Regions from separate parts of the Marinobacter salarius genome, predicted to be linked through region 2. Evidence: predicted binding sites of a transcription regulator. Region 2 holds the regulator's gene; each other region holds the start of a gene.
What was found. Region 2 encodes sigma-54, which starts transcription at its own class of promoters, with help from an activator protein. Its sites were predicted from a motif close to ANTGGCATNNANNTTGCTNT; they were not measured.
Positions count from the first base shown of each region.

Region 1: a site for sigma-54 is predicted at 3,051-3,070, ahead of R1T46_RS03185 (CmpA/NrtA family ABC transporter substrate-binding protein). Genes of this name have one in related genera too.
Region 3: a site for sigma-54 is predicted at 3,577-3,596, ahead of flgB (flagellar basal body rod protein FlgB). Genes of this name have one in related genera too.

Region 1 covers NZ_CP136693.1:676,460-684,470, reverse strand. The annotation lists gene R1T46_RS03195 (ABC transporter ATP-binding protein) at 1-346, opposite strand, end outside; gene R1T46_RS03190 (ABC transporter permease) at 536-1,531, opposite strand; gene R1T46_RS03185 (CmpA/NrtA family ABC transporter substrate-binding protein) at 1,556-2,911, opposite strand; gene R1T46_RS03180 (CmpA/NrtA family ABC transporter substrate-binding protein) at 3,124-4,365, opposite strand; gene R1T46_RS03175 (ANTAR domain-containing response regulator) at 4,387-5,013, opposite strand; gene R1T46_RS03170 (nitrate reductase) at 5,491-8,011, shown strand, end outside.
Region 2 covers NZ_CP136693.1:2,214,783-2,222,793, reverse strand. The annotation lists gene lptC (LPS export ABC transporter periplasmic protein LptC) at 1-347, shown strand, start outside; gene lptA (lipopolysaccharide transport periplasmic protein LptA) at 442-987, shown strand; gene lptB (LPS export ABC transporter ATP-binding protein) at 965-1,690, shown strand; gene R1T46_RS10265 (RNA polymerase factor sigma-54) at 1,843-3,369, shown strand; gene hpf (ribosome hibernation promoting factor) at 3,494-3,802, shown strand; gene ptsN (PTS IIA-like nitrogen regulatory protein PtsN) at 3,896-4,366, shown strand; gene rapZ (RNase adapter RapZ) at 4,395-5,276, shown strand; gene R1T46_RS10245 (HPr family phosphocarrier protein) at 5,284-5,553, shown strand; gene mgtE (magnesium transporter) at 5,666-7,027, shown strand; gene yjgA (ribosome biogenesis factor YjgA) at 7,054-7,584, shown strand; gene R1T46_RS10230 (carbon-nitrogen hydrolase family protein) at 7,581-8,011, opposite strand, start outside.
Region 3 covers NZ_CP136693.1:3,396,138-3,404,148, forward strand. The annotation lists gene R1T46_RS15680 (flagellar hook protein FlgE) at 9-1,907, opposite strand; gene R1T46_RS15685 (flagellar hook assembly protein FlgD) at 1,935-2,612, opposite strand; gene flgC (flagellar basal body rod protein FlgC) at 2,631-3,080, opposite strand; gene flgB (flagellar basal body rod protein FlgB) at 3,115-3,513, opposite strand; gene R1T46_RS15700 (nitroreductase) at 3,717-4,274, opposite strand; gene R1T46_RS15705 (DUF962 domain-containing protein) at 4,433-4,744, shown strand; gene R1T46_RS15710 (adenylate/guanylate cyclase domain-containing protein) at 4,745-6,181, shown strand; gene queF (NADPH-dependent 7-cyano-7-deazaguanine reductase QueF) at 6,200-7,018, opposite strand; gene R1T46_RS15720 (ABC transporter permease) at 7,041-7,814, opposite strand; gene R1T46_RS15725 (ABC transporter ATP-binding protein) at 7,811-8,011, opposite strand, start outside.

The DNA of each region.
Region 1 (8,011 bases), 1.5 Mb from region 2:
TGACCAGTTTCAGATTGTGAAGAATCCACTCTTTCCGTTCCGCTCTGCTCATGGATTTGCGGAATACCTGCTGAACGGCCAGCTCAACGTTTTCATACACCGTCAGCCAGGGCATTAACGAGTGATTCTGAAACACCACCGCCCGTTCCGGCCCCGGTGTGTTCACCTCATGCCCGTCCAGCACACAGCCACCGCGGGTAGCCTGAAGCAGGCCGGCCACAATATTCAGCACAGTGGACTTACCGCAACCGGAGTGGCCAATCAGTGAAACGAATTCGCCTTTACGAATTTTCAGGTCGACGTTTTCCAGTGCTACGAATGGCCCATCTTTTGTATCAAAGGCCATCTGCACATTGGTCAATTCAAGATGCGACTTACTCATAACAATCTCCTCAAAACTTGCGGAGCGCCGGGCGGTATTGGCCTCCCGGGACCGTCAAAAACATGGATGTTTTTGTCGAGCGTACAGGGACGTATTCACCGCGTGTCCCGGGAGGCCAATACCGCCCGGTGCGGCCTTCACCAAAGTCAGAGGCTACTCGTTCCAGGCAACCCGCTTCTGAATCAACAACATGATTCGATCAAGAAGGAAGCCAATAAAACCGATGGCCAGTACCGCCACCATTATTCGGCTCAGGGATTCACTGCTGCCATTCTGGAATTCGTCCCAGACAAATTTTCCGAGGCCGGGGCTCTGAGCCAGCATTTCGGCCGCTATGAGAACCATCCAGGCGATGCCCAGGGACACTCTCAGGCCGGTGAAGATCATCGGAACAGATGACGGCAACACGACCTTGCGAACGTGAGTCCAGAATGACAGTTGCAGCACTTTTGAAACGTTTAAAAGATCGGGATTTACCGCTGAAACCCCAACGCTCGTGTTGATCAACGTCGGCCAGAGGCTGCACAAAGTGACGGTGATCATCGATGTCAGGAACGACTTCTCGAACATCGGGTCATCACTGACATACGTGGCGGAGACCACCATCGTGACCAGCGGCAGCCAGGCCAGTGGCGATACCGGCTTGAAGATCTGGATCAGAGGATTGATGGCCGCCGAGAAGTGGCGGTTCAGGCCGATAATGATACCCAGCGGCACGGCGATGATGGTGGCCAGCACAAAACCGGCCAGCACGGTGCCGAGGCTGGTGAAGATCTGGTCGATGAACGTGGGTGCGCCGGGATAGTCGCGGATTTTCACCTCCGCGCCCGGGTTCTCTGCCAGGATGCGTTCGTTGCGCTCCTCCTGCATGGTGACAAACTGGGCGGCCCGGTCTCGCTGGTTGCTGTGCTCCTGCCACAATTGCCCAGACTGCTCCAACACATCGGCAGGGGCCGGGAAGGCGCCCAGCGATGTTTGCACCTGGGGCGCGGCCAGGTGCCAGAACCCCAGGAACAGCGCGATACCGATGGCTGGCAGCAGCAGCTGGCGGAAGGTTTCGGCCAGGTTCTGGCCGAACAACTTTTCTATCAGCGCACGGAGCCAGCGTTGGCCTGATGATAATGAATCGGTCTGGCTGAGCGTGGTCATGTGATGTCTCCTGACACTCAAGTCTTAAGGGGTTTGCGAGCCTTTCAGGCCAATCTCAAAGCTGTCGATGTAGGCGTTCGGTTCCCTCGGAGTGAAGGCCACGCCGTCGATCAGCTCGCCCTGGTGCGGGCGCGCAAAGTTTTCCGCATCCAGGTCCGGGAAATCCTCCGCCTTGAGCGTGCCGTCCTCAATCAGGGTTCGGGCCGCTTCCTTGTAGATATCCGCGCGATAGACCTTGGCTGCGGTTTCCATATACCAGTCGTCGGACTTCGGCTCGGCAATCTGGCCCCAGCGACGCATCTGGCTCAGGTACCAGATGGCATCGGAGGGATACGGGTAGGTGGCGTAGTAGCGAAAGAACACGTTGAAGTCCGGTACCTTGCGTACGTCGCCTTTCTCGTACTCGAAGGTGCCGGTCATGGAGTTGGCGATCACTTCCTCGTCGGCCCCCACGTAGCTTGAGCGGGACAGGATTTTCACCGCCTCTTCACGGTTGGCGTTGTCATTTTCATCCAGCCAGTGGGCGGCGCGGATCAGTGCACGGAGCAGCCGGAGATGGGTGTTGGGATACTGCTCGGCCCAGTCTTCGGTAACGCCGAACACTTTCTCAGGGTTGTTGGGCCAGATCTCGTAGTCGGTGATGACCGGCACACCGATGCCTTTGAACACCGCTTGCTGGTTCCAGGGCTCACCCACGCAATAGCCCTGAATGGTGCCCGCTTCCATGGTGGCCGGCATTTGCGGTGGCGGCGTGACCGACAGGTGAACGTCGGCGTCTATGTTGCCGCTGGTGTCACCACGCTGTGGGGCGTAAAAGCCCGGGTTCAGGCCGCCTGCAGCGAGCCAGTAACGAAGCTCGTAGTTGTGGGTGGACACCGGGAAAACCATGCCCATGCGAAAACGCTCGCCCTTGTCACGGTATTGGTCGATGACCGGTTTCAGAGCAGTGGCGCTGATCGGATGAGCGGGATTGCCGTCGCTGCCGTCTTCAATGTGTGGGCGCATTTGCTCCCAGACATCGTTCGATACGGTAATGCCGTTGCCGTTCAGGTCCATACTGAAGGCGGTGATGATGTCCGCCTGGGTGCCGTAGCCAATGGTCGCACCAAGTGGCTGGCCTGCCAGCATGTGGGCGCCATCAAGAGTGCCGGTCACAACGCCGTCGAGCAGGACTTTCCAGTTGGCCTGGGCTTCGAGTTCCACGAACAGGCCTTCATCCAGGAAAAATCCCTGTTCCCAGGCAATGGCCAGTGGCGCCATGTCCGTCAGTTTGATGAAACCGAGTTTCAGGTCCGGCTTTTCGGCCGGGCCGATGTCGGCGTGTGCAGAGCACGCCGCCGTCAAGATCAAGAATGTCGCTGCCAGTGTTCTCAGTTGCATGGTGCTCTCCCGGAGTATTATTCAGACAAAAAAAAGCCTGCCCCCCGTTTCCGGGGCGCAGGCCTCAATGCCTGATGTTCTGTCAGTTTTCGTCACTGCTGTTTACACGCGCAGTGAATGCAAGATCGTCCATGTTGACAAAGCAGTCTGCGTGCCATGTTTTTAAATTATTGATATTTATAAATAATAATAAATGAACACAAAAATGAGTGTTATTGAGGGCGGGATTTCGTGGCTGTTTTAGTGCGTGACGCTTCTTTATTGGGCGTAGCCATGGGGTTGTCGGCCAGCCAGTCGTGGAGGTGCTCTCCCAACAGGCGGTCGCTGGCAACATCCACGGGGCCGTAGCGCCCCGACAGGGTAAAGGGGAGTTGGTGCCGGCCCTCGGTCTTGCTGTCGATAACCGGTGCGTCAATGCCCATGGAAGCTGCGGCGTTGCGGAACAGATCCGGCCGGACGACCTGACGAACCATGGCGCCGTCCACCGGGCCGAGTTGACCCCGGAGCGTCAGGCGGGTTGCCAGCCAATGGGCTTGTGACAGCCAGGGGAAGTTGGCGGAGTGGCGAAAAAAGTGTTGATGCAATCGCGGATGGAACAGACTGTACGGGTGGTTATCCAGCACGTTGATCTGTTCTCCCAGATACTCGGGCCTGGCCAGGATGTCCCGTAGCAGGCCGTGGTTGTGAGGGTTGTCCAGCCACTGACAGGCTGCAAGCAGTGCCCGCAACAGGTGCCGGTGCATCACCTCGTGCTGCTCCGTCCAGTCGGCGCGCATACCCAGAACTTTTTCCGGGGCGTTCTGCCAGATCTGGTGGCCGGAATGGAGAATATGCCCCAGCTTCTCGTACTCCAGCAAGCTGTTCCAGGGCTCACCGACGCAGCAGCCTTCGATGGTGTTTGATCGAAACGCATCCACCATCTGTATCGGGGATACCGGGATGATCTGCACGTGCTGTTCCGCATCTGGCCCGGCAGAGGCCAGCCAGTCCCGGAGCTGAAGATCATGGCTGGACCAGGGCGCCACGGAGGCCAATCGTATTGGCTCGCCCCTGCCCCTGGCCACGCGTATCAGCGCGCGAGCGGTGGCAATGGGGTTCTCCAGATCCGTGGCTGAATGGATCAGTTCGTGATGCAGCCGAGCGCTGAGGGTAATCCCGTTGCCGTTGCGGCTCAGCACCATGCCGACCACAACGGGCACTTTGGGGCGGTCGGTCGCCAGGGACATACTCAGCGGCATTGGCGCCAGCATGTGGCCGCCGTCCAGCAGGCCAAAGCTGACCTTGTCGCGCAATGACGCCCAGGAGCCTTCGCGCACCAGTTCCACGTCCAGCCCTTCGGCATCAAACAGCCCCAGCTCTCGCGCAACAATCAGTGGCGCGCTATCCAGCAGTGGCACAAAGCCGAGGCGGACATTGAATCCGGGATGCTTGTGAAGCGGGGTTGGACGAACCATGGATGCTCCTAAAAGCGTTGATCAGGATGCTTTCTGGATGGCACCGACCGATCCCTGACTACGTCTTTCCAACAGCTTGATAACGCGCCCCGCCATCACTGCCAGGCGTTCGCTGTGCTCCATGGCAGAGCTGCGCAGCATACGATAGGCTGTTTCTTCATCGCAGTTCTCATGCCGTATGATCAGACCTTTGGCTTTCTCAATAACCTTGCGGTCTTCCAGTGCCGAGCGGGTTTCCTCCAGCTCGGCCCTCAGTGCCTGAAAGGACTCGAACTGCGCTACGGCTGAGTCAATGATCGAGCGAACCCGGTCCGGCTGTATGCCGTCGACAACGTAGGCGCTGACCCCCGCCTTCACTGCGGCATGGATGGTGGCGCGGTCACCGGGCTGGTCGGCGAAGAACACGATGGGCCGGGGTGCGTGAGTGTTGAGGGTACTCATGTTCTCCAGGGTATCCCGGTCGGGCGAGTCCATATCAATGATCACCATGTCCGGCTGGTCGCGGGCAACCGCTGCGGTCAGGCCGGTAGCATCCGGGCGCTGGCGAATGACTTCATGGCCCTCATGTCTGAGCGCCTGGCAAACCTGGCTTGCCCGTTCGGGGTCCTTGTCGATCAGAAGGATGCGAAGGGGTTCTGGCGAATTCATGATGGTTTCCTCGATGTACAGGCATTGGATGCCTTTCTCTTTAACGCTGTCAGCAAAACGGTTCCATCAGTGTCGTTGCAATAAATTTGCCAGGGTCACGGGAAGTGCCTTGCGAGCAGGGGAATAGCCGTTTCTCAAGGTCATGGGCAAATATTTTTATTCGTTAACTGTGCGCTCTGATTGGGCGTTTTTGAGCGTTTTGCACTGTTATGACTCCTGGCACGGGGGTATTGAGCGGTCCCAGAGTTTGCTGAAACACCTGCTGGCCGGTTTTCTCCGGGAGTGGCCCTGGATTTGCACGGGCTTTGGGAAACGTTTGTAGCGAAAGCTGACACGCCAACCATAAACTGCCAGGCCCGGGGTTACTTGATCCCGGTACTGAATGCTGGCAACGAAGCCCGCATGCCCGGTTCCTGCCTGTTCAGGGAGTTCCGGACATTGCGGGCTTTTTTGTGCGTGTAACACTCAGGAGACACCGTGGACTTACTCAACACTACTGGCCCGGACCCGGTTCATACCACCTGCCCCTATTGCGGGGTAGGCTGTGGCGTGATGGCCTATTCCGACGGCGGCACACCGGTGGCCGGGGACAAAGACCACCCTGCGAACAAGGGGCGCCTGTGTGTGAAAGGTGCCAGCCTTCACGAAACCACCGGCCAGGAAGACGGACGGTTGCTGTTCCCGATTGTCAGGGGTCGCCGCAGCGAATGGGAGCAGGCGCTGGACGAGGTGGCGCATGCGATACAGGACAGCGTCAAGACTCACGGCCCACAGTCGGTGGCCTTTTACCTGTCGGGCCAGTTGCTGACCGAGGACTACTACGTCGCCAACAAGCTGGCCAAAGGGTTCATTCGCACACCTCATGTGGATACCAACTCCCGGCTTTGCATGTCGTCGGCTGTGGCTGCTCACAAACGGGCCTTTGGGGCGGACGTGGTTCCGGGTTGCTATGAGGACCTGGAGCTGGCGGACCTGCTGGTTCTGGCTGGCAGTAACGCCGCGTGGGCGCATCCGGTGCTTTACCAGCGTATGAAGGCCAGTGCGCGGGATGGGCGTCGAGTGGTTGTTATTGATCCACGCCGCACCGCCACCAGTGAACTGGCGGACCTTCACCTGGCGTTGCGGCCAGGTACGGATACGGTATTGTTCAACGGTTTGCTGAGTTGGCTCGCCGATCACGGTGGCCTGGATCAGGCCTACATTGATGCGCACTGCCAGGGTTTCGATAACGCATTGGCAAGTGCACGGGCGGCGGCCCCAAGCGTCGAATCGGTCGCAGAGCAGTGTGATCTTGCGCCGGAGGATGTCGAAACCTTTTATGCCTGGTTTGCTCAGACGCCGCGCACCGTCACCGGCTTTTCCCAGGGCATAAACCAGTCGATTGCCGGCACCGATAAAGGCAATGCGATTATTAACAGTCACCTGGCAACAGGCCGGGTGGGTAAGCCCGGAGCGGGGCCCTTCTCCCTGACCGGCCAGCCCAATGCCATGGGTGGACGGGAAGTGGGCGGGCTGGCCAATACCCTGGCCGCTCACATGGATTACGACAGCCCGGGGGCCCGATCACGAGTGGCGGATTTCTGGGGTACCGGTGCGGTGGCCGATGGTCCGGGCTACAAGGCCGTGGACATGTTTGAGGCGGTTCACCGTGGTGATATCCGGGTGATCTGGATCATGGGAACCAACCCGGCGGTCAGTCTGCCGGATTCGGCCCGGGTTCGGGAGGCCTTGGCGCGTTGTCCCACCGTGATTGTTTCAGACTGCGTCGCCCACACCGATACCACGGACCTCGCGGACATCCTCCTACCCGCCGCTGGCTGGGGGGAAAAGGATGGCACAGTCACCAATTCGGAACGCCGTATTTCGCGGCAGCGTTGCTTCCTACCCCTGCCCGCGGAAGTAAAACCGGACTGGTGGATCATGAGTTCCGTGGCCGGAAAACTGGGGTTCGGCGAGGCATTTAACTATAAGCGGCCAGCGGATATCTTTCGCGAACACGCAGCCCTGTCCGCCCATGAGAACAACGGTGAGCGCCTGTTTAACCTTGCCGGGCTGGCTAACCTTTCAGATGCCGGCTATGAAGCGCTGATCCCGGTGCAATGGCCAGTTATGGAGGGCGCTGGAGTGGAGACTGAAGGCTCGACACGACTGTTTTCCGATGGCCGTTTTGTCACCGACAACCAGCGTGCCCGCTTTGTCGCCATCAACACCCGATTGCCCGCCCAACAAACCAGTGACGACTACCCCATGGTGGTCAATACCGGCCGTATACGGGACCAGTGGCACACCATGACCCGAACCGCCAACACCCCACGGCTACTGACTCACCGCTCAGAGCCCTATGTGGACGTGCATCCCGACGACATGGTTGCGCACCAGCTGAAGGAGGGGCATCTGGCGCGGTTGAGCCTCGGTGACGGCGGTTACGTGGGGCGAGTCCGAAAGAGCCCCGAACAGCGTCGTGGCGAGGTATTTATACCCATCCACTGGAATCGACAGTTTGCGTCCAGTGGGGTTGCAACACTGCTTACCGAGTCAGTGACAGACCCTGTTTCGGGCCAGCCGGAGGCCAAACATGGGCGAGCTGACATTACGCCATTCCGCGCCCGTTGGCATGCACGATTGCTGGTCAGGCGCAATCGGCCCCGGCGCTGGCAGGCCGACTACTGGTGCCAGGTGCCACTGCAATACTGCGACAGTTGGTGGCTGGCCGGGCGGCAGCCAGTTGACTGGCCGGCGTCGATGACAGAGTGGCTGGGCGGAAAAGCGCATCTGGTAATGGCCGATGTGGCGCAGGGGCGGTTTCGCGCCGCCCGGCTGGTCAACGGGCAACTGGAAGCGGTGTTGATGGTCGACAGCGATCCGGCGTTGATACCGGAGACCAGTTGGCTGGATCGCTGTTTTGCCGAAACAGAACTTTGCGACTCCAGCCGCCGGGCGCTGTTGGCTGCACGGGACGTCGACGTGGAAGATCCGGGTGCCATGATCTGTAGCTGCT
Region 2 (8,011 bases):
GCAGCGAGACCATCATGGAATCGCCGAATGCGACGCTTTACGGCGAACCCGGTGACGCACCCTGGCAAGTCCAGGCCAACAAAGGCCAGTTCATGGAAGCTGACGACCTGGTCCACCTGACCGGGGATGTTCGGGTGTCCCAGCAAGCCCAAGGTGGGCGCCCACTGACATTAACCACGTCGACGCTGACACTGGATAACGCAGAGCGTACTGTTTACACAGACGCTCCGGTGAAACTGACCGATTCGTTCAGCCTGACCCGCGCAACCGGCATGAAGGCCTGGATTGATGACCGAATCCTCGAACTCGACTCTCAAGTGGAAGGACGCTATGAGCCCGGCAAGTAAATTCATGCCCCACCCTCACCGCAAGGGACACCAATCGGTTGCTTCGCGCCCGGTACTCTCAGCGATTGTTCTGGCACTGACACTTACCGTTGGCATGCCATTCGCCGCGGCCTTTGATCTGGAGTCCGATCAACCCATCACGGTCAACGCCGACAACGCGCGGCTCGACGAAGGTCAGGGCATTGCAACCTATACCGGTTCGGTTGAAATGAGCCAGGGCGACGCCAACCTCGTGGCGGACAAGGTTGTGCTCCACCGGGACGAAAATGGCGTCAGCCGCATTGAAGCCACCGGTACCCCGGCACGCTACCGCCAGCCGGCAATGGAAGGCCAGGGCGAAACCGACGCCCGCGCCCTGACGATCACCTGGTCCGCCTCGGACAATCGGGTCACGTTTAAACGCGAAGCCGTTATCGAACAGGGCGGCAACCTGTTCCGCGGCAATATCATTCACTATGATAGCGCCGAACGTGTTGTGACGGCGGAAGGCTCCGCCGATCAGGGCGATGGCAGCGGTCGGGTCGAGATGGTGATACAGCCACGCGGCAATCCCGACAACAATCCAGACAACAATCCAGACAACAATCCAGACAACAACTCCGGCGAACAGGATACCGATGGCAGTTCTCAGGGCCAGTAACCTGGCAAAAAGCTACAAGCAGAAGAAGGTCGTCATCGACGTTTCCCTGGAAATTCGCAGCGGCGAGATAGTCGGCCTTCTTGGACCCAATGGCGCGGGCAAAACGACGTGTTTCTACATGATTGTTGGCCTGGTTCCCGCCGACAACGGTCGAATCACCATCGACAATCAGGACATAACGCCCCTGCCCATGCACGGCCGTGCCCGAAAGGGAATCGGGTACCTGCCCCAGGAAGCATCGGTGTTCCGCAAGCTCACCGTGCGCGACAACATACTGGCCATCCTGGAAACCCGCAGCAAACTCAAGCGCGCGGACCGGGAGGCTAAGCTGGAGGAACTGCTTGAAGAGTTTCACATCACCCACATCCGCGATAGCGTCGGCATGGCCCTGTCAGGTGGCGAGCGACGACGGGTGGAGATTGCCCGCGCACTGGCGATGGAGCCGGCATTCATCCTGCTGGACGAGCCCTTCGCTGGGGTCGATCCCATCTCAGTGAGCGACATCAAGCAGATCATCCGGCACCTGCGGGACAAGGGCATCGGCGTACTGATCACCGACCACAACGTGCGGGAAACCCTCGATATCTGCGAGAATGCCTACATTGTCAGTGGCGGCCATATCATTGCCTCTGGCAACTCGGACGATATACTGGCCAACCAGCAGGTCAAGGAAGTGTATCTGGGCAACGAGTTTCGCCTGTAGTACACTCGGCAAAGAACTTGCTTGGTGCGGCAAGTAGCCAGCATACAAAGAGTTTTTATGCAACCCCGGCTCCAGAGAGCGCCCGAGTGACGTAAAGAGAGAGCCTGAGTGACGGAAGAGAGAGACCGAGTGACGGATCCTGAACCATGGTTATGAAAGCCTCATTACAGTTAAAGCTGGGCCAAAGCCTGACCATGACGCCCCAGCTGCAACAGGCTATCAGGCTTCTGCAGCTCTCCACCCTGGACCTTCAGCAGGAAATCCAGCAGGCATTGGAATCCAACCCAATGCTGGAAACCTCGGAAGACGACGACAACCAGAGTCCGGAATCCACGGACAATGACAACGAGTCCTCTGAAACAGCGTCAACCGAGGAATCCAACACCACCTCCGACACCGCAACGGACTGGGACGAATCCGAAAACGGACCTGACTGGTCATCAGAAACGGATAGCCCCGACACCATTCCTGATGACCTTCCCGTCGACACCGCCTGGGATGACATTTACCAGTCCGCTCCAGCTTCAGCGGCCCGTAACGACGACGAAAACGACAACGACTTCGAAACCCGCAACTCCCCCACTGAAACGCTTCAGGACCACCTGGAATGGCAGTTGAACCTGACGCCCATGAGCGAGCGGGATCAGGCCATTGCCCACGCCCTGATGGATGCGGTTGATAACCACGGCTACCTGACGTCTCCGCTTGAGGAAATTCACTCAGGCATGGTGGACGAATCCGATGAAGACCCGCTGGAACTGGACGAAGTGGAAGCCGTTCTTCATCGCCTGCAGCACTTCGATCCACCCGGCGTGTTCGCCCGTAATCTGCAGGAATGCCTGCTGATCCAGCTGAATCAGCTGCCCCCGGAAACACCCTGGCTGGCTCAGGCCCGACTGGTGATTACCCACTACATAAACCTGCTGGGTAACCGTGATTACGCCCAACTGTTACGTCGCAGCCGCCTGAAGGAAGAACAGCTACGGGATGTGCTGGCCCTTATTACCGGACTGAATCCGCGCCCTGGCGACACTCTGGACCAGGCCGAGCCGGACTACGTCATTCCCGATGTGATCGTGCGCAAACACAATGAGCGCTGGCGCGTGGAACTGAATCCTGAAATTGCACCGCGCATTCGTGTGAATGCAAGCTATGCTTCTCTTATAAAGCGGGCGGACAGCAGTGCCGACAACACGTACCTGCGGGACCAGTTGCAGGAGGCAAAGTGGTTCATCAAGAGCCTGCAAAGCCGTAACGAAACCCTGCTCAAGGTGGCCACCCGTATTGTCGAGCACCAGCAGGGATTCCTGGATCATGGCGAGGAAGCCATGAAACCATTGATTCTTTCTGATATTGCCCAGGCGGTGGAAATGCATGAGTCGACCATTTCACGCGTCACCACCCAGAAATACATGCACACACCGCGAGGCATATTTGAGCTTAAGTATTTTTTCTCAAGCCATGTCAGTACCGACGAGGGTGGAGAGTGCTCATCCACGGCAATCCGCGCGATGATCAAAAAGCTGATTGCAACGGAAACTCCGAAAAAGCCATTGAGCGATAGTAAAATTGCAGCCATGCTAGGAGACCAGGGTATCAAAGTGGCTAGACGAACCGTGGCCAAGTATCGCGAGGCAATGCACATTCCTCCATCCAACGAGCGAAAGCGACTGGTGTAGAAAGCGTCTGTTCCCCGCCTCACGGGGAGAGCCCTTTCCTGAAAATATACCGCCTGCAGCATAACGCTGTGGCACACAGCCGGCATCCTAACGGGTGCCGGTAAGCTGAAAACAGGAGAAGCCTATGCAACTCAATATTTCAGGCCATCACGTAGAACTGACTCCCGCACTGAAAGATTACGTATCAGGCAAATTTGAAAAGCTTGAGCGGCACTTCGACCATATCAGCAATTGCCAGGTTACCCTTGAGGTGGAAAAAGTGCGCCAGATGGCGGAAGCTACGCTTCACGTGATAGGTGGTGAGATTCACGCAAAGGCCGAAAACAGCGATATGTACGCTGCCATTGATGGACTGGTAGATAAGCTGGACAGGCAGATCCTGAAGCACAAGGAAAAGAACGTAGACCGGATGCATGGGAACGGCGCCCGCTAGGACGCACCCCTGCATGACAGTTAATCGAGCTGCGGCACTGGCTAACCATGCAACACGTGCCGCAGCCTTTTTTTACGGAACTGCAGTCGATTCATGACCGACACATCCCTGACTATCGAGAACATTCTCGCGCCGGAGCTAACCCTTTGCCGGGTGCCTGCCTCCAGCAAAAAGCGGGTTATGGAAACCATTGCCGAGCAGATCCAGCAACACGACTCTTTGCTCAGCGACACCCAGATATTCACCAACCTGGTCGCACGGGAGCGACTGGGGAGCACGGGTATCGGACAGGGCATCGCGATCCCCCACTGCAGACTGGAAGGGCTGGATCACGTGGTCGGCGTTTTGCTGACCCTGGAAGAAGGCGTTGCGTTCGATGCTATCGACAACCAGCCGGTGGATCTCGTCTTCACCTTGATTGTCCCCAAGGAAGCCACCAGCGAGCATCTTGAGCTTTTGAGTCAGCTAGCCGAAAAGTTCAACGAACGTGCATTCTGCGACCAGCTGCGTCAGTGCACTGATGCAGGCTCTCTCTATCGCCGGATGACAGCCGAAACAAGCTGAACAACTCCACATCCAAGGTGAACGGGCTATGAAACTGATCATCGTCAGCGGCCGATCAGGTTCCGGGAAAAGTACCGCGTTACATGTTCTGGAAGACCTGGGCTTTTACTGCATCGACAACCTGCCTATTGGCCTGTTGTTCCCTCTCACGCAGGAAGCCACCAACCAGAATTCTCCTGGCCGGCTGGGAAAGATGGCGGTCAGCATCGACGCCCGTAACCTCTCCGGGGAGCTGAGCAACTTCGAGGATATCTACCGCAGCCTTCAGGACACCGGCGTAACCATCGAGGTCATCTATCTCGACGCCGATGAACAGTCTCTGTTGCAGCGCTTCCATGCCACCCGCCGGAAGCACCCGCTGAGTGATGACAAAACCTCCCTGCGGGAGGCCATTGGCAACGAAAAGAAACTTCTGGAGCCCCTGTCAAAACTGGCAGACCTTTACATCGACACCACAGGGCTGTCCATGTACGAGCTCCGGGATATGGTGAAGCAACGGGTCGCGGGAAGGCGCCACCAGGAACTGGCGCTGCTGTTCCAGTCGTTCGGGTTCAAGCACGGCGTGCCACTGGATTCGGACTATGTGTTCGATGTGCGCTGCCTGCCCAACCCCTATTGGGACACCAGCCTTCGACAGTTCGTGGGCACCGACCAGCCGGTCATCGATTTCCTGGAAAAGGAGCCGTTGAGCCGTAAGATGGTCGAAGACCTGACCCAATTCCTGGAAAACTGGCTACCATCGTTTGCAGACAGCAACCGCAGCTATATGACCATATCCATCGGCTGCACCGGTGGCCAACATCGTTCGGTTTATATCTGCGACCAGCTCGGCCGCTATTTCTCGGGCAAATACAGCAACGTGCAGGTTCGCCACACCGAGCTGCCCCACCTGCAAAGCAGGAACAGCTGAACCGCCTATGATCCGCCGCCCCATTACCATTATCAACAAACTCGGGCTCCACGCCCGAGCGGCAGCCAAACTGGTTGCCAAGGCATCTGAGTTCGACAGCAGTATTGAAATCAGCCGCAAAGGGAGACAGGTGGACGCCAAAAGCATCATGCCGGTAATGATGCTCGCCGCCAGCCAGGGGACAGAGGTAGAGCTGATTGTGGACGGTCCGGATGAATCCGACGCTGTCGATGCATTGGTTACGCTGATCAATGACTACTTCGGGGAAGGCGAATAACCAGCTCCACACTGGACATACGTGCCCGTCTACGGCATTCACCTACAACTCTTCCTCACCTATGTCGCCTAACTCCGCTATAATACGAGGGTTTTCTGACTGTGGGTGATCCATGACCGATATTCTGGAAAAAAGCCAGGCGCGCCAACGTCTTCGCTCGCTGAGCGAAGCGCTGGACAGTGGCGCCCTGAAACAGGTCGCCCGCATCCTGAATGGCGGCCTGAGCCCCAGTGACATCGCCCACCTGCTGGAATCATCACCACCCCGCCAGCGCGCCCTGCTCTGGAACCTGGTCGACAAGCAGCTTGAAGGTGAAGTCCTCCAGTATCTGAACGACGATATCCGAGGTTACTTCCTGAGCCAGCTAAACGCTCAGGAACTCGCTGACATCATCGAGGATTTCGAGTCGGACGATCTGGCCGACTTACTGCAACAATTGCCCGACACGGTGATCCAGGAAGTCCTGGACACCATGGACGAGCAGGACCGTCAGCGCGTCGAAGAAGTACTTTCCTACCCGGAAGACACCGCCGGCGGCCTGATGAACACGGACACCATTACGGTGCGTCCGGACATCAGCATCGACGTGGTTCTGCGCTACCTGCGTCGTCATCGCAATCTGCCCCCGATGACGGACAGCCTTATCGTGGTCAGCCGACGCGACGAGTTCATCGGCATGCTACCAATCACCAAAATGCTGGTATCCAATCCAGCGGCAACGGTGCGGGAAGTGATGGACACGGACATTGAAGCGATACCAGTCACCCTGTCCGACACCAAGGTGGCGACCCTGTTCGAACGTTACGACTTGATCTCAGCACCCGTAGTCAGTGAGGAAGGTCGACTCCTGGGCCGAATCACCATCGATGACGTGGTTGACGTAATCCGTGAGGATGCCGATCACTCACTGATGAGCATGGCCGGCCTCGATGAGGACGAAGACACCTTCGCTCCCATCCTGAAGACCACCCGGCGTCGGGCGGTGTGGCTAGGCATCAATCTGCTCACGGCCTTTACCGCCTCCGCCGTGATCGGCCTGTTTGAGGCAACCATCGAGAAAGTGGTGGCTTTGGCGGTATTGATGCCTATCGTGGCTTCCATGGGCGGCATCGCTGGCAGCCAGACGCTGACTCTGGTGATCCGTGGCATGGCCGTGGGACAGATCAGCGGCGCTAACGTGGGCTGGCTGCTAAACCGCGAATTTATTGCGGGAGCCCTGAACGGATTGCTCTGGGCTGTGGTGGTTGCATCAGCGGCAACCCTCTGGTTCAGGGATATCATGATTGGCGCCATCATCGCCGCCGCTCTGATCATCAACCTGATCGCCGCGGCCCTCGTGGGCACCGTGCTGCCTCTGTTCCTGAAGTCCCGCAACATTGATCCGGCCTTGGCCGGTAGCGTTATACTGACAACGGTCACGGATGTGGTCGGCTTTATGGCCTTCCTTGGTCTGGCGACGATATTCTACGGATAACCGTTATCCGACAACACGGACTCAAAATGAACGACTCCCAAGACGACGCCCCGGAATACCTCGGCCCGAGCAAGTCCCAACTCAAGCGGGAAATGCACCAGTTGCAGGATCTCGGCAGGCGCATGCTCGATCTGAGTAACGACCAGCTCAATACCCTTCCCATCAGCGATACCCTGCGGGTGGCCATTGAGGAATCCCGTCGCATTCGACAGAACGAAGCCCGTCGCCGCCATCTGCAGTACATTGGCAAGATTATCCGCCAGGAAGACGATCCGGAAGGGCTCACTCGAGCCATCGACGCATTTGATGCCGGAAGCGAAGAGCACACCCGCCGACATCACCTGGCGGAACGCTGGCGTGATCGGATGATTGAGGAAGGCGACCCGGCCGTCGGCGAATTTCTGAACTACTGCACCACAGCCGACATCCAGCACCTGCGCAACCTCGCACGCAATGCTCGCCGGGACGTGCAGAAAGAAAAGAATACCGGTCAACCGCGAAAGCTGTTTCGCTACCTCAGGGAGTGCATCGACGACGCGGAAGCCGCCGGAAACTAAAGTCTCCGGTGCTCCCAGACGGGCATCCGCGTGCGGATATCCTTGAGTGTTTCGCGATCAAGCTCGCCAATGACGACACCCGGCCCCTCGTCGAGTTCGGACAGTATTCGGCCCCAGGGATCGACGATCGCGCTGTGCCCATAGGTGCGTCGACGCTCACTATTCTGCCCCCCCTGGGCCCCTGCCACCAGCCAAACCTGATTTTCAACGGCACGGGCACGTATCAGCGCATGCCAGTGGGCGTCACCGGTATGCCAGGTAAAGGCACTGGGTAGGGATATCCATTCAGCGTCCTTCTCCCTGAGTTGCCGAAACAGTTCGGGGAAGCGCAGGTCGTAGCATATGGCCATGCCGAGTCGCCCTGCCGGCGTATCAACCACAACTACGTCATCGCCCGGCTCGAAGGTGTCTGACTCGCGATACTGCC
Region 3 (8,011 bases), 1.2 Mb from region 2:
TTTCAGAATTAGCGGAGGTTGATGATGGTCTGGGTAACCGCATCGGAGGTTTCAATCGTCTTGGCGTTAGCCTGGTAATTACGCTGGGCAATGATCAGATTCACCAGTTCCGCCGAAAGATCCACGTTGGACTCCTCGATGGAACTGGCCTTGATCGACCCCAGGGTTCCGGTATCAGGTGCACCGATAATGGGCTGGCCGGACTCGAAGGTTTCAACCCAGGTGGTTTCCCCGACAGGCGAAAGTCCGTTAGTGTTGTTGAACGATGCAAGGGCCACCTGCCCCAGGGACTGCGACTGGCCATTGGTGTAGCGGGCGAACAGCACGCCCTGGTCGGACACATCCAGGCCCGACAGCCTGCCAGTGGCATACCCGTTCTGGCGCTGGTCGTTTACGCCAAAGTTGCTCCCGTACTGGGTGGTATTGCCAAGGTCCAGAACGAAGGCCGAGGTGGTGGGGGGCTCTGGAATCGGCGTGGTGATAACCTCTCCGGGTGCTGGAGGACCGTCAGCGCCGTTCGGCGTGCCATCGGCGTCTTTCGGCGTCCAGTCACTGATCAGAATTTCGCCATTGGGGTCACCATTCACGGACTGCAGCTCCCCATCCTGGTCAAAGCGAGCCTGATAGGGGTTCTGATCGGTGCCCGCAACAAATTCACCGTCTATCTGCAAATACACTGACCACTCGCTGACACCCACACCATTACCCGGTGCTGGCTGCTTGACGTAGAACTGGGTCATCTCGTGAGAGTTACCCAGGCTGTCGTAAACGGTGGTCGATGTTGCGTGATTGTAGGTACGCTGATCCAGCGGATTGAACTGGTTGGTAATCTCAATGTTGCGTGCGTTCCATGAATCCGTGAGGTTCGTGGCGCCGCTGGTTGACGCAATATCGGTAATCTCCCGATCGGCCTGCGGCCTCACCGTGCCAACGGTTGTCTCCGGTGCCTGGTTCGGGCCGTCGCTGGTAAAACCGGCGGTGACGTTGTTGCCACGGTTGTCGATCAGCCTCAGGTTACCGCCTGTGAGCGACGCCGAGATCGTCGGCGCCTGGGCGTTGTTAATTGCAGTGACCAGCGAAGCCGCATCGGTCACACCTGTCGTATCAACGGGCACAGTGACCCCGCCTACCGCAAGGTCAAAGCTGAAGTTGCCAGCCGCAATGGCGGCGTTCAAGTCCGCCTCGGACATCCCCTCATAGGTGGTGGTCGCGGAGGCAGAGAGACCGTCCTGCCCATTGAGCACATCCACAACGTCAGCCGCTGAGAAATCAGTTGATCCCGCCGCGTTGATGGGCACGCTCACCACGCTGCCATCTGCGTAGGTGATTTCGAAGGTTTCAGACGGAAAACCGGTGGAGCCGGCGGGCGCCGTGTAATCACCCATATCGGCAACTCGGCGTTCCAACACGGTTTCCCGGGAATCCAGGTTCAGGTCCGAGCGTAGATTCGTGGTCCGACGAGGCGCCAGATTATCGGTTTCAACCTGCAGATCACCACGAATACCGGAAAGGTTACCGTCTTCATCGGCAACGAAGCCCTGAACCCGCATGTTCTGGTTATTGGTGACAAACCCGTCTTTGTCGACACCGAACTGGCCGGCACGGGAATACCGCACCTCACCGCCATTATTCAGCACAAAGAAACCGTCACCGTTGATGGCAAGGTCCAGGCCGTTGTCGGTGAAACTGATATTGCCCTGCCCAAAATTCTGCTTCACGTCCTGCACCCGCACACCGTCCCCAATCGGATTGGTGCCGGCACTCAGGAAACCACTAGCGTACAGGTCGCCAAACTGCGCCTGACTGCTCTTGAAACCTACTGTGCTCGCATTGGCAATGTTGTTACCGGTGACATCCAGATCAACCGATGACGCCCTTAAACCGCTAAGACCTGTGTTAAAACCCATACTCCACCTCTTACTGTTTCACCGGTATCAATTAATCTGCTGAACATCTTGCAGCGCGATGGAGCCCATGCCGGCCAGGTTCAGAGTAATGCTGCCACCCTGCCCCAGCGACACACTGTCCACATTGGCGCTGACCATGGTGCCGAGTTGCTCAAGCCCGCCGGGGTACGAGGCTTCTGCCACCACCTTATAGCGTCCTGGTGGCAAACTGTTGCCGTTACCATCCTTGCCGTCCCAGCTGAACGCTGCCTGGCCCGGCTGCTGCTCACCCAGATCAATCTGCCGCACCCGTTCACCGGATGCATTCTCAATGGATACCCTCAACCCGGAAGTGGTTGCCGGAACGGAAACGTTGCCGGAAATCTCACCGTCCGCGCCAAGCACACCTATGGATGATGGTGCCAAGACCGTACGCCCGACCATCGCAGAGGCCTGCAACGCCTGGGTGGAGCGGAACTGGCTGGCCATATCGTCGACACTGCCGGACAGGCTCTGCATTTCCTCCAGGGAGCTGAACTGCGCCAGCTGGGAGATGAATTCGCCGTTGTCCTGAGGTTCGAGAGGGTTCTGGTTCTTGAGCTGAGCGATCATCAATTCCATGAACTCGTTCTTGCCAAGCTCACTTCCGCTCTTGGCCTGGTCCTGCTGCACTCGATACTGGCTCAGCACATCCGAAGCGTCTGTCGTGTTATTCACTACGCTCATGATTCAATCCTCGCTCGGTTACTGCTGACCCAGGGTCAGGATACGCTGCATCATGGATTTGGCGCTGTTCATAATGTCCACATTCATCTGGAAGCTGCGCGACGACGACATCATGTCCGCCATCTCTTCAACCACGTTGACGTTGGGGTAGAACACATACCCATCTTCGTTCGCGGCGGGATGATCGGGCTCGTAGCGCATCTGCAACTCGGCATCGCTCTCGACGATGCCTTCAACCCGAACGCCTGCCCCCGGGCCGTTGTCGCTGCCAAACGCCATGCTCTGCTGAGACGGATTCAGCATGGACTGCTGTATCGCCGCGAAAACAGGCTTGCGGGCGCGATAGGTCTGATCCGTACTGGAACTGGCCGTCTCGGCATTGGCAATGTTGGACGCAGTGGTGTTCAGCCGCAGAGACTGGGCTGTCATACCGGAACCGGCGATGTCGAAAATGTTACCCAGAGACATGATGGTGCTCCTCAGTTAATGGCTGCGCCCAGTTTTACTGGCCAGAGAGTGCCTTTTTGATGCCTGAAACCTTTCCGTCCAGGAACTGGAAACTGGCCTGGTAATCCATGGCATTGCGCATGAAGCGGGTCTGCTCCTGCTGGGCATCCACCGTATTGCCGTCCACGGACGGCTGGTGCGGTACCCGATAGAGCAATTCGCTGTCGGCGCCCATGGGCGAGGTGTCCATATGGGACTCGTGGGTACGGGTCATGCCGAAACCACTCATGCTGTCCTGGGCCTTCTGCATCATCGCCTGAAAGTCCACATCCCGCGCCTTATAGCCCGGGGTATCGGCGTTGGCGAGATTGTTGGCCAACACCTCCGCACGCTTTACCCTGCCTTCCAGGGCGTGCTGATGAATGCCTAATGCTTTGTCCAGGGAAATTGCCATAGTGCCTCCGATTCCTGCACACGGCGTTGGTCGTTTTGCCGTTTGTGCGTTCTTGCAGAGGTAAAAGCAATCGCAATGCCAGTTTTCAGGAGGTGTTGCGGTGTGCGGGCTGAGGCAGGTATCGGCTTATCCGAATCGTAAATTGAGGGCGGAAAGCGGCAAGGGATTTCCCCCGCGCCGGGGCGGGGGCAACGGGGCGGCAACTAGTGGGGCCAGCGCCGGACAAACTCTTTGGGGTCAGGCCTGGGTATGCTGGGCTTGTTCGCACTGACACTGCCGGTATACAGGAACCCGGTTATGATCTCATTGTCCTGCAGCCCCAAGCCTCGTTTGATAGCTGGATCGTGCGCCATGGCACCGGTACGCCACATGCCTCCAAACCCGGCGGACTCCAGAGCCAGCAACAAATACCCCATCCCCACCGCGGCCGACATGGACTGCTCGATCTCCGGCACTTTGGGATGGGGTTGATAGCACGCAATGCCAACGATCACCATAGGCGCCCGCAATGCCTTCTTGCGGTGTTTTTCCCGTTCCTTTTCCGAGGCGTCGTCGCCACAGGTGGCAGCAAACAATTCGCCCAGGGCGTTCAATGCCTTGTCTCCCTCAATCACCAGATACCGCCAGGGCCGAAGCAGCGCATGGTCCGGTGCCCTCGCGGCGCAGGCAAAGGCATTTTCAAGCGTTTCCGGGTCCGGTGCTGGCGCCTCCAGGCGTGGCTCTGAAGATCGGTTTAACAGGGCTTCCATTACTGCTGTCATATCGCCTCGCTTTGGTTGATTTCAATACGTCAGTTCGGGCCAAACGACCGTATGAATTGTGGGACAGATGGTTTACTGTTAGTCTTTAGTCTAAGTACTTTCCACTATCAGACAGTACTATCTACCTTAAAAACGATAAGCGAGCCGGTAGACGCCCTATGAGCCAACAGCAAACATTCCGCAGTTTCGCGGACTTCTATCCGTACTACCTTGAAGAACATAGCGATGTAAACTGCCGCAGGCTTCACTTCGTCGGCAGCCTACTGGTCATCCTCGTCACACTCTATGCCATTGTAACGGCCAAGTTCCTCTATCTGTTGCTCTTGCCCGTCATCGGCTACGGATTTGCCTGGGTTGGCCACTATGGCTTCGAGAAAAACCGACCCGCCACCTTCAAACACCCACTGTACAGTTTGATGGGCGATTGGGTGATGTTCAGAGATATGCTCGTCGGGCGGATCCGTTTCTGAATGATGAGCGCACCGATTGACCTGCGTAACGCCAGTACCAGTGCCAGCAAGGCCGCCGTGCTTGACGCGCAGAACCATCCGATTGCCATTCCCCCCATGCCGGATTACAACGGCAGAATACTGGCGTATACGGCGACTGCCGGCATTATAGTCTCCGGTGTACTCCAGGACATTTTCGGCCTTTGGATGCTGTGGTTGCTTGCCGGCGCCCTTACCTGGCCACACATCGCCCATCAGCTCACCCGCAGGACGTTCCTTCGCAACTCACCCCGTATCCGCCAGAAAATGCTGCTGCTGGACTGCGCCATCGGGGGCGGATTTGTCGGCTGCATCGGCCTGATCGCCATACCCTCCGTGGCCGTGGTACTGATGTTGATGTTCAGTTGCCTGATTGTGGGCGGCATCCGCCAGTGGCTGCTAGGCACCATGATCATGGCCGCCTGCGGCGCCATCGGCGTTGCCATCGTGGGCCCCGCCGAGTCGCTGCAGTCGCCGATGATCACCAGTATTATCGCGATCAGTGCCACCGGCCTCTATATCTGTGTGACTGCGTTCTATTCCCATCAGCAGGCCCGCGCGCTGATGATGGCAAAAACCCAGATCCAGAATCAGCGGGAACAATCCATTGCCCTGTCCCACAAACTCTCCAAGTACCTGTCACCGCAGGTGTGGCAGTCCATCTTTACCGGCGAAAGGGACGTGCGGCTGGAAACACAACGCAAGAAACTGGCCGTTTTCTTCTCCGACATCAAGGGTTTTACAGAGCTGTCCGAAGAGATGGAGCCGGAAGCACTGACGGAACTGCTGAACCACTACTTCAATGAAATGTCGGAAGTGGCCCTCAAATACGGCGGCACCATCGATAAGTTCGTTGGCGATTCCATCATGATTTTCTTCGGTGACCCCACCAGCCGGGGCCAGAAAGAAGATGCCTTCGCCTGCGTGTCCATGGCGGTGGAAATGCGTAAACACATGAAAATCATGCGGCAGAAATGGCGCAGCCAGGGTATCAAGACACCGCTGGAAATCCGCATGGGCATCAGCACAGGCTACACCACCGTTGGCAACTTCGGCGCCGAGAACCGTATGGACTACACCATCATCGGCAAGGAAGTGAACCTGGCCAGCCGCCTGGAATCCCTGGCTGAACCCGGTGAAATCCTGATCTCCTACGAAACCTTCTCGCTGATCAAGGACCGCATCATGTGCCGCGACAAGGGCGAGATCACGGTGAAAGGCTTCGGCCGCCCGGTCTCCATCTACGAAGTGGTGGATTTCCGCCGCGACATGGGCCCCAACCGCAGTTTCCTTGAGCACGAACGCAATGGCTTTGCCATGTACCTGGATTCGGAAAAAATCACCGAACGGGAGCGGGAGTCCATCCTGTCTGCACTCGAGGATGCCGCCGAGCGACTGCGTCAGGAAGAGGATTCCTGACCGTTCCCGCCTTTACACCTACTGCCTGATCAACCGTGGCCCTACTGCCTCCTCCGGGTTGGTGCTGCGCCATGGATTAATATCCAGACCACCCCTCCGTGTATAACGGGCGCAAACCGACAGCTTCTGCGGCTGACAACGGGCCATCAGGTCGGTAAACATCGTTTCCACACAATGCTCATGAAAGTCCTGCTTCTGGCGAAAACTCACGATGTATTGCAGCAGCCCTGCCCGGTCCATCGCCGGGCCGGTGTAATCGATCAGCACCGTTGCCCAGTCCGGTTGGCCGGTGACCGGGCAATTGCTTTTCAGCAGGTGCGAACACAGTTTCTCCGACACCACATCACCCGTCGCCTGCAGGCTGTCCGGGTTGTAGTCGTAGCCCACGGATTCCACATCCTCGTCGTCGATCAGCACGAAGCCTTCCGGCCGACCGACCGCTCTCGCTCCCTGATCAACACTGTGCAGGTCTACATTGACCGCCGCACCGCTTGCGCTCGACAGGTCACGGGCAATCACATCCCGAACCTGATCGGCGGAGGAAAACACCGTCTGGTTCAGGGAATTCAGGTACAGCTTGAGGGACTTGGACTCAATAATGGATGGCGACGCCGAAGGCACCCGAATTTCCGCCCAGGCGACTGCGGGCACGCCCCCGGTGCGCAACCAGGAAATTTCCCAGGCCTGCCACAAGTCTTCCCCGAACCAGGGCCAGCGGCCATCCTCCAGGCCGATGCGGCAACGGTTTTCCTCCCGTGCCACGGGAAACAACAATTGCGGATCGTAGGCATCCGGGTAGTCGCTGGATTTGCCCAGCGGGGCATCATTAAGGGCCATGATCAATCCTGGGAAACCTTCATCAGTGACGTATGCCCTTACCGCGCGCCAACATGCGCAGGGAAATGGCAGACAGAATGGCAATAAACAGCAGAATCATACCAAGGGCAACGTAGGGATTAACATCCGACACGCCCAGAATACCGTAGCGGAAGGCATTCACCATGTAGAGTATCGGGTTGATCATCGACACCCCTTGCCAGAACCCCGGCAGCATGTCGATCGAGTAGAACACCCCGCCCAGGTATGTCAGCGGTGTCAGAACAAAGGTCGGCACAATGGAAATATCATCAAACTTGGTCGCCAGCATGGCATTGATGAAACCACCTAACGAAAACAGCGCCGATGTCAGGAACACCGTCAGGATCACCATCGGCAGATGATGGATCGACAACTGCGTAAAGCCCAGTGACAGCAGCGTTACGATCAACCCAATGCCCAATCCCCGGGACATACCACCTGTTACATAGCCGGCGAGGATCACCCAGTTGGGCACAGGTGACACCAGCAACTCCTCAATGCTGCGCTGGAACTTCATGGAGAAAAACGACGACACCACGTTGGCGTAGGAACTGGTGATCACCGACATCATGATCAGCCCTGGAACAATGAACGCCATATAATCGAAGCCGCCCATCACCCCGATGCGCGAGCCAATGAGGTTGCCGAAAATAATAAAGTACAGCGTCATGGTGACCGCCGGTGGCAACAGGGTTTGTGGCCATATCCGCATGAAGCGACGGATTTCACGGGTGACGATGGTTTTATACGCGGTCAGCATCGCATCCGTTCTCATGCGGTTTCTCCCTGGGTGGCGTTACGGGGGTTGTTGTCCTCAACCATGCGGATAAACAGCTCTTCGAGTCGGTTGGCTTTGGTGCGCATGCTGACCACGCGAACGCCCTGCTCTTCCAGCTGGATGAACATGCCGTTCAGACTCTGGCCCTTTTCCACATCCACCACCAGGGCACCCTCGTCATCCATGTGACTGAA